Regions from separate parts of the Streptomyces sp. NPDC034099 genome, predicted to be linked through region 2. Evidence: riboswitches for the same ligand, from Rfam matches in the RefSeq annotation. Region 2 holds a riboswitch; the other holds the start of a gene.
What was found. Region 2 has a riboswitch for S-adenosylmethionine ahead of ACZ56V_RS26355 (aminotransferase class V-fold PLP-dependent enzyme). Riboswitches for the same ligand answer to the same signal wherever they lie in the genome.

Region 1 (4,174 bases), on a different contig from region 2:
GCGTCGACCGCGGCTGAATGTATCTGTCCAACTGCCGTCTGCAACAGGTCAATCGGACGAGAAATCTGGACGCGCCCGGTCCGGAATGTGGCGAGAATTCGCCTGAATTCGGGTCAAGTCGGGTCACGCAAAGGGAACAAAAGCCGCAGAATACGCTCGCACTTTGGCTGCTTCTTGTCGGGCGGGCGGCAGGAATTAACGGTTCCCGTTGTGCTGATCGGGAGCGCGTTCCCCAACTCTACCGCGCTCAACCACATGGAATTGCCCCCTCCGTTTCTCTTACGGAGAGGGCAATACGCACTACAAGGTGTATCTGCGTCCGCTTCAGCCGCCGGCGACCGCCGGGATGATCGAGACGCCCGCGCCGTCCGGCGTCGCGGTCTGGAGACCCTGCTCGAAGCGGACGTCGTCGTCGTTGACGTAGACGTTGACGAAGCGGCGCAGCTTGCCCTGGTCGTCCAGCACGCGGGCGGCGATGCCGGTGTGGTTCTTCTCCAGGTCGGAGATGACCTCCCCGAGGTTGGCGCCGTCGGCACTCACCTCGGCCTTGCCGCCGGTGTAGGTACGCAGGATGGTCGGGATACGAACGGTCACGCTCATGCGAGGCCAGCCTCTCGGAAGGAGTCCAGGTTGGGACGGATCGTGGCGGTGACGCCGGTGCCGGCCACCGCGTCGAGGGTCTTCAGGCCGTCGCCGGTGTTCAGGACGACCGTGGTGAGCGACGGGTCCAGCACGCCGTCCTCGATCAGCTTCTTCGTGACGCCGACGGTCACGCCGCCCGCCGTCTCCGCGAAGATGCCCTCCGTGCGGGCGAGCAGCTTGATCGCGTCCACGACCTGCTCGTCGGTCACGTCCTCCACGGCGCCGCCGGTGCGGCGGGCGATGTCGAGGACGTAGGGGCCGTCGGCCGGGTTGCCGATGGCCAGCGACTTGGCGATGGTGTTCGGCTTCTGCGGGCGGACCACGTCGTGCCCGGCCTTGTACGCCGTGGAGACCGGCGAGCAGCCCTCGGCCTGCGCGCCGAAGATCTTGTACGGCCTGTCCTCGACCAGGCCGAGCTCGATCAGCTCCTTCAGCCCCTTGTCGATCTTCGTCAGCTGGGAGCCGGACGCGATCGGCACCACGATCTGGTCGGGCAGCCGCCAGCCGAGCTGCTCGCAGATCTCGTACGCGAGGGTTTTGGAACCCTCGGCGTAGTACGGCCGCAGGTTGACGTTGACGAAGCCCCAGCCCTCGCCGGCCGGGTCGCCGATCAGCTCGGAGCAGAAGCGGTTCACGTCGTCGTAGTTGCCCTCGATGCCGACCAGCTCACCGCCGTAGACGGCGGCCATGACGACCTTGCCCTGCTCCAAGTCGTGCGGGATGAACACACAGGAGCGGAAACCGGCCCGCGCGGCGGCGGCGCCGACGGCGCCGGCGAGGTTGCCGGTGGAGGAGCAGGAGAGCGTGGTGAAGCCGAAGGCGCGGGCGGCCTCGATGGCCTGGGCGACGACGCGGTCCTTGAAGGAGTGCGTCGGGTTGCCGGAGTCGTCCTTGACGTACAGCCCGCCGGTGACGCCCAGCTCGCGGGCGAGGTTGTCGGCCTTGACGAGCTTGGTCCAGCCGGGATTGATGTTCGGCTTGGTGGCGACGTCGGCCGGGACGGGCAGCAGGGGGGCGTAGCGCCAGATGTTCGCGGGGCCCGCCTCGATCCGCTTGCGCAGCTCTTCGGTGTCGTAGGCGGAGAAGTCGTAGGCGATCTCGAGGGGGCCGAAACACTCCTCGCAGGCGAAGACCGGTCCGAGCGGGACCCGGTGGCCGCACTCCCGGCAGCTCAGGGCTGCGGCGGGGCCGAGGTCGACCGCGGGGTTCGTGGAGTTCGTGGGGGATTCGGCAGTCTGCACAGCCATGGAGGCGAGGCCCTTTCTCCTCATCTTCCTCACGACGCATCTCGCCGTGAGACGGATTTGGCACCTTCCCTAGCCGGGAGCCTCGCCACGTCTGTGTGACAAGAGCCGGCTGGAGGGTTGCCGGGGCTTCATCGGGCCGTATCCCTCTGCCCCTCTGGATGAGCGGTATGAAGTTGTTCTTCGCTGGTACGCGCGGCCACCCCGGCATGCGGTGGTCCCACGCGTTGTTCAAGACTGTAACCGACGGCCAGGACGGTTGAGACAGTCGTCCGTACCGCGAGATGGATCACAAAGGAGCCCCGGGACGTGCTGGAAGAAGTCGAGCGCTGGCTGGACGCACGCTCCTGGTCGGCCGCGGACCGGCCGCTCCAGCACCTTCTGTCCGCCAAGCACGCCACCGGGCAGTCGGTCAGCGTGGTGCTCCCCGCCCTGGACGAGGAGGCCACGGTCGGCGACATCGTCTCGGTGATCAGGCGGGAGCTGGTGGAGCGGGTCCCGCTCGTCGACGAGGTCGTGGTCGTGGACTCCGGTTCGAGCGACCGTACGGCGGAGGTGGCCGCGGCGGCCGGCGCGCGCGTCGTGCACCGCGACGCGATCCTCCCCCGCATCCCCGCCGTGCCGGGCAAGGGCGAGGTGCTGTGGCGCTCGCTGCTGGTCACCGGCGGGGACATCGTCTGCTTCGTCGACGCCGACCTGCGCGAGTTCTCCGCCGACTTCGTCTCCGGGATCGTGGGCCCGCTGCTCACCGACCCGGACGTGCACCTCGTCAAGGCCATGTACGACCGGCCGCTCGGTGCCGCCCCCGGCCAGGGCGGCCGGGTCACGGAGCTGATGGCCCGCCCGCTGCTCAACATGCACTGGCCGCAGCTGGCCGGTTTCGTCCAGCCGCTCGGCGGCGAGTACGCGGCCCGCCGCTCCCTGCTGGAACGGCTCCCCTTCCCGGTCGGCTACGGCGTCGAGCTGGGCATGCTGGTCGACGCCCTGCACCTGGTGGGCCTGGACGCGCTCGCGCAGGTCGACGTGGGGGTCCGCGTCCACCGCCACCAGGACGGGCGGGCCCTGGGCCGGATGGCCGCCGCGATCTACCGCACCGCCCAGCTCCGGCTGGCCCGCGGCCACCTCGTCCGCCCGGCCCTCACCCAGTTCGAACGCGGCGTCGACGGCTTCGAGCCCCGCACCTACCCCGTGGACACCGAGGAACGGCCCCCGATGAGGGAGATCGCGGAGTACACGACCCGACGGGTGGCCTGACGGCTAGCCGCGTGACCGAATCGGCGTCCGGGTGACAGCGGGGAACGTTTGAGGTTCGAGGGGTCGGGCTAGGTTGAGGCGTATGGCTTCAAGGTTCGGTGCTGCTCAGGTGCTGGTCGCCTCCAACCGGGGGCCCGTCTCGTACGAGGTGCGGGAGGACGGGTCGCTGCACGCCAAACGGGGCGGTGGCGGGCTCGTCTCGGGGCTGTCGGCCATCGGGCCCGACGCCGGTGCGCTGTGGGTGTGCTCGGCGCTGGGCGACGGCGACCGCGAGGCGGTGCGGCGCGGGGTCGGCGAGGACGGCGTACGGATGCTGGACGTACCGGCCGACGTGCACGCTGACGCGTACAACGGGATCGCCAACTCGGTGCTGTGGTTCGTGCACCACATGCTGTACCAGACGCCCCTGGAGCCGGTCTTCGACGCGGAGTTCCGGCGGCAGTGGGCCTCCTACGAGGCGTACAACCGGGCCTTCGCCGAGGCGCTGGCCGAGGAGGCGGCCGAGGGCGCGGTCGCGATCGTGCAGGACTACCACCTGACGCTGGTGCCGGGGATGCTGCGCGAGCTGCGTCCCGACCTCAGGATCGGCCACTTCTCGCACACACCCTGGGCCCCGGTCGACTACTTCCGGCTGCTGCCCGACGACATCGCCGAGCAGGTGCTGCGCGGGATGCTGGGCGCCGACCGGCTCGGGTTCCTCACCCGGCGCTGGGCCGACGCGTTCACCGCCTGCTGCGACGCGGTGGTGGGCGGGCTCGGCGGCACGGAGATCGGCGTGCACGGGCTGGGCGCCGACGGGGACTTCCTGCGCGCGCGGTCGCACGAGGCCGACGTCGAGGAGCGGATGGCGGACCTGCGCAAGGAGATCGGGGAGGGCCGCCGCACGATCGTGCGGGTGGACCGGACCGAGCTGTCCAAGAACATCGTGCGGGGGCTGCTGGCCTACCGGGAACTGCTGGCGGGCCGGCCCGAGTGGCGCGAACGGGTCGTGCACGTCGCGTTCGCCTACCCCTCGCGGCAGGACCTCGCCGTGT
Region 2 (4,174 bases):
AGGGCGCGATCCTGTCCGTGCCGATCGTCGGCACGTACATCTCGTTCTTCCTCTTCGGCGGGGAGTTCCCCGGCCACGACTTCGTGTCCCGGTTCTACTCGATCCACATCCTGCTGCTGCCGGGCATCATGCTCGGCCTGCTGGTGGGCCACCTGATCCTGGTCTTCTACCACAAGCACACGCAGTTCGCGGGTCCCGGCAAGACCAACAAGAACGTCGTCGGCATGCCGCTGCTGCCGGTCTACACGGCGAAGGCCGGAGGCTTCTTCTTCCTGGTCTTCGGTGTGATCGCCGTCGTGTCGGCCATCGCCACGATCAACCCGATCTGGGCCATCGGCCCGTACCGCCCCGACCAGGTCTCCACCGGCGCCCAGCCGGACTGGTACATGGGCTTCTCCGAGGGCCTGATCCGTGTGATGCCTGGCTGGGAGATCAACTTCTGGGGTCACACACTCGTCCTCGGCGTGCTGATCCCGCTGATCATCTTCCCGCTGGTCCTGGCGGCGATCGCGGTCTACCCGTTCATCGAGTCCTGGGTCACCGGCGACAAGCGCGAGCACCACATCCTGGACCGCCCGCGCAACGCCCCGACCCGTACGGCCTTCGGTGTCGCCTGGCTGACGGTCTACTTCGTGCTGCTGATCGGTGGCGGCAACGACCTGTGGGCCACCCACTTCCACCTGTCGATCAACGCGATCACCTGGTTCGTCCGCATCGCGTTCTTCGTCGGCCCGGTCGTCGCCTTCATCGCCACCAAGCGGATCTGCCTCGGCCTCCAGCGCCGGGACAAGGACAAGGTGCTGCACGGACGCGAGTCCGGCATCATCAAGCGCCTGCCGCACGGTGAGTTCATCGAGGTGCACGAGCCGCTCAGCCAGGAGCAGCTGCACACGCTCACGGCGCACGAGCAGTACAAGCCGGCCGAGATCGGCCCGACGGTCGACGAGAACGGCGTCGAGCGCAGGGCGACGGGCACGCAGAAGCTCCGCGCCAAGCTCAGCGAGGCCTACTACGGCGAGGAGTCGCAGATTCCGAAGCCGACCGTCGAGGAGTACAAGGAGATCACGAGCGGCCACGGCCACCACTGACCCTCCAGCGTCGCCACACCACGGTCGAAGGGCCCCGTTCCGTTCTGCGGACGGGGCCCTTCGCCGTGCCCGGGGCTGGATAGGGTGGGAACACGATTCCGTCGACGACACACGATTCAGGAGCGGCTATGAGCGCTGTGACCCCCGCTGGAGGCGACACCACGGCGGACCGCTCCTGGCCCGCCCTGCTGAACGGACTGCTGGACGGCCGCGATCTGAGCGCGGACGACACCGCCTGGGCGCTGGACGTGATCATGCGCGGTGAGGCGACCGACGCACAGATCGCCGCCTTCGCGGTGGGCCTGCGGTTCAAGGGCGAGACCGTCGAGGAGATCTCGGGGCTCGTCCGCACCATGTACGAGCACGCCAACGTGATCGAGGTGCCGGGGGAGACCGTCGACATCGTCGGCACCGGCGGCGACGGCGCCAAGACGGTCAACATCTCCACCATGTCGGCGATCGTCGTGGCCGGCACGGGGGCGAAGGTCGTCAAGCACGGCAACCGGGCCGCCTCCTCGGCGTCCGGGGCCTCCGACGTCCTGGAGAAGCTCGGCGTCAACCTGGAGCTGACGCCGAAGCGGGTGGCGGAGGTCGCCGAGGAAGCCGGCATCACCTTCTGCTTCGCGGTGAAGTTCCATCCGGCGCTGCGCCACGTGGCGGCGGCCCGCGGTCAGCTCGGCATCCGCACGGTGTTCAACTTCCTGGGCCCGCTGACCAACCCCGCCCGGGTGAAGGCCCAGGCGATCGGGGTCGCCCACGCCCGGATGGCGCCGATCATCGCCGGTGTCTTCGCCGAGCGCGGCCACTCGTCCCTGGTCTTCCGCGGCGACGACGGCCTCGACGAGCTGACGACCACCGCCACGTCCCGGGTCTGGACCGTGCGCGACGGCCGCGTGACCGAGGAGACCTTCGACCCGCGGGACGTCGGCATCGAGCTGGTGCCGGTCGAGGCGCTGCGCGGCGCCGACGCCTCCTACAACGCCGATGTCGCCCGCCGCCTGCTGGCCGGCGAGACGGGTCCGGTACGGGACGCGGTCCTGCTGAACTCGGCGGCGGCCCTGGTCGCCCTGAGCCCCGGCGAGGAGCCCCTGGCGGCGCAGCTGCGGGCCGGGATGGAGCGGGCGGCCGAGGCGATCGACTCGGGCGCCGCCAAGGGCGTCCTGGACCGCTGGGTGGCCGCGAGCCACGCGTAGCGGCCCCCGTGTGTGACGTGCGTCCCGCGATCCGGACTCGGGTTGCGGGGCGCCGATCCTTTCCCCTAGGTTTTTCGACAGGTCATGAGTGACAGTCAAGAGGCCCCGGCCGACTGTCCGGCAACCCTCCGTCCGTGGCGGGGTGCCCCGGGTGAAGACCAGGTCGTGGACAGCAAGGTCCACGGCAAGCGCGGACCCCTCGCGAAACCAGGGGTCCTGGGTCGTTTGAGGGAGTCCCCCGTGAACCAGCGAATGCGATAGGGCGCAGAGCCCCGCCTCCGCACGCCGTTTCTCACTTCACTTCACAGCGCCTGCTGCGCGCTGGTCCTCACGGGAGTCCGTCATGTCCGTACCCACCGCTGTCGCCACCCCGCTGCCCGTCCTCGGCCGCGACGTCACCGTGCCGCTCGTCACCGGCGGGGAGGTCACCTACGCCGCGCTCGACTACGCCGCCAGCGCGCCCGCGCTCCAGCGGGTCTGGGACGACGTGGCCGCCTACGCCCCGTACTACGGCAGCGTCCACCGGGGCGCCGGGTACCTCTCGCAGCTGTCGACCGACCTGTTCGAGAACGCCCGCAGGACCGTCGCCGAGTTCCTCGGCTGCCGGGACGAGGACCAGGTGGTCTTCACCCGGTCCACCACCGACTCCCTGAACCTGCTCGCCGCCGCGCTGCCCGCCCACTGCCGGGTCTTCGTCTTCGAGACCGAGCACCACGCCTCGCTGCTGCCCTGGCGGAACGCCGACGTGACCTACCTCGACGCCCCGCGCACCCCCGCGCAGGCCGTCGAGACCCTGGAGCGGGCCCTCGCCGCCCGCGAGCCGTACGGGCCCGCCCTGGTCTGCGTCACCGGCGCCTCCAACGTCACCGGCGAGCTGTGGCCGGTGCGGGAACTGGCCGCCGCCGCCCACGCGCACGGCGCCCGGATCGTGCTGGACGCCGCCCAGCTCGCCCCGCACCACCCGGTGTCGGTGGCCGGCCTGGACGTGGACTGGGTCGCCTTCTCCGGGCACAAGCTGTACGCGCCCTTCGGCTCCGGCGTGCTGGCCGGGCGGGCCGACTGGCTGCGCGAGGCCGAGCCGTACCTGGCCGGCGGCGGTGCCAGCCGCAGCGTCTCCCGGCGCGCGGACGGCGGCGTGGACGTGCGGTGGCACGACAGCGCCGCGCGGCACGAGGCCGGGTCGCCCAACGTCATCGGCGCCTACGCGATCGCCTCCGCCTGCAAGGCGCTCACCGAGGCCGGGTTCGACACGCTGGTCGCCCGCGAGGAGTACCTGATCGGCAAGGTGCGCGAGGGCCTGGCCGAGGTGCCCGAGGTGCGGATCCTGTCCCTGTTCGGGGACGACGCGCCCCGGGTCGGCGTCCTCTCCTTCGTCGTCGAGGGCTGGAACAGCTCCCACTTCGCCGCCGCGCTCTCCGCCGAGTACGGCATCGGGGTGCGCGACGGCCTGTTCTGCGCCCACCCGCTGGTGCGCACCCTGCTCGGCAGCGACCCCCAGACGCAGGGCGAGTGCGGGGCGCCGGAGGCGGCGCCCGGCGAGAAGTCCCTCAACGCCATCCGCGTCAGCTTCGGCGCGGGCACCCCGGACGAGCACGTCGAGCGGTTCGTGGACGCCGTCAGGGAACTGGTGAGCGACGGCGCCCGGTGGAACTACCGCACCGAGGACGGGCGCTGCGTGCCCGACACCACCTCAGCCGCTCCCGCCCCAGCGGCCGGTACCGGCGCCTGAGCCGCCCGGCCCGGCAGCCGCGACCCCAGCACGACCATCCGCAACGCCCGCTCCGTGGCGTCCGTGAGGAGTTCGGAGGCGCGCACCAGCGCGTCCGCCAGGGCCATCGGCGCCGGCATGATCCCGTGGCAGGCGTCCACCCCCGGCACCTCGTGCGCGCCCTC

Region 1: it holds a riboswitch for S-adenosylmethionine, as region 2 does, so the genes downstream of both, thrC (threonine synthase) here and ACZ56V_RS26355 (aminotransferase class V-fold PLP-dependent enzyme) in region 2, are expected to answer to the same signal.

Annotation. Positions count from the first base shown of each region.
Region 1 covers NZ_JBVISR010000011.1:161,344-165,517, reverse strand. Annotated here, with positions in the region: gene ACZ56V_RS29005 (MoaD/ThiS family protein) at 325-600, opposite strand; gene thrC (threonine synthase) at 597-1,889, opposite strand; SAM riboswitch class I at 1,907-2,054, opposite strand; gene ACZ56V_RS28995 (glucosyl-3-phosphoglycerate synthase) at 2,196-3,140, shown strand; gene ACZ56V_RS28990 (trehalose-6-phosphate synthase) at 3,223-4,174, shown strand, end outside.
Region 2 covers NZ_JBVISR010000009.1:385,379-389,552, reverse strand. Annotated here, with positions in the region: gene qcrB (cytochrome bc1 complex cytochrome b subunit) at 1-1,088, shown strand, start outside; gene trpD (anthranilate phosphoribosyltransferase) at 1,217-2,281, shown strand; SAM riboswitch class IV at 2,362-2,478, shown strand; gene ACZ56V_RS26355 (aminotransferase class V-fold PLP-dependent enzyme) at 2,625-4,010, shown strand; gene ACZ56V_RS26350 (glycerate kinase) at 3,932-4,174, opposite strand, start outside.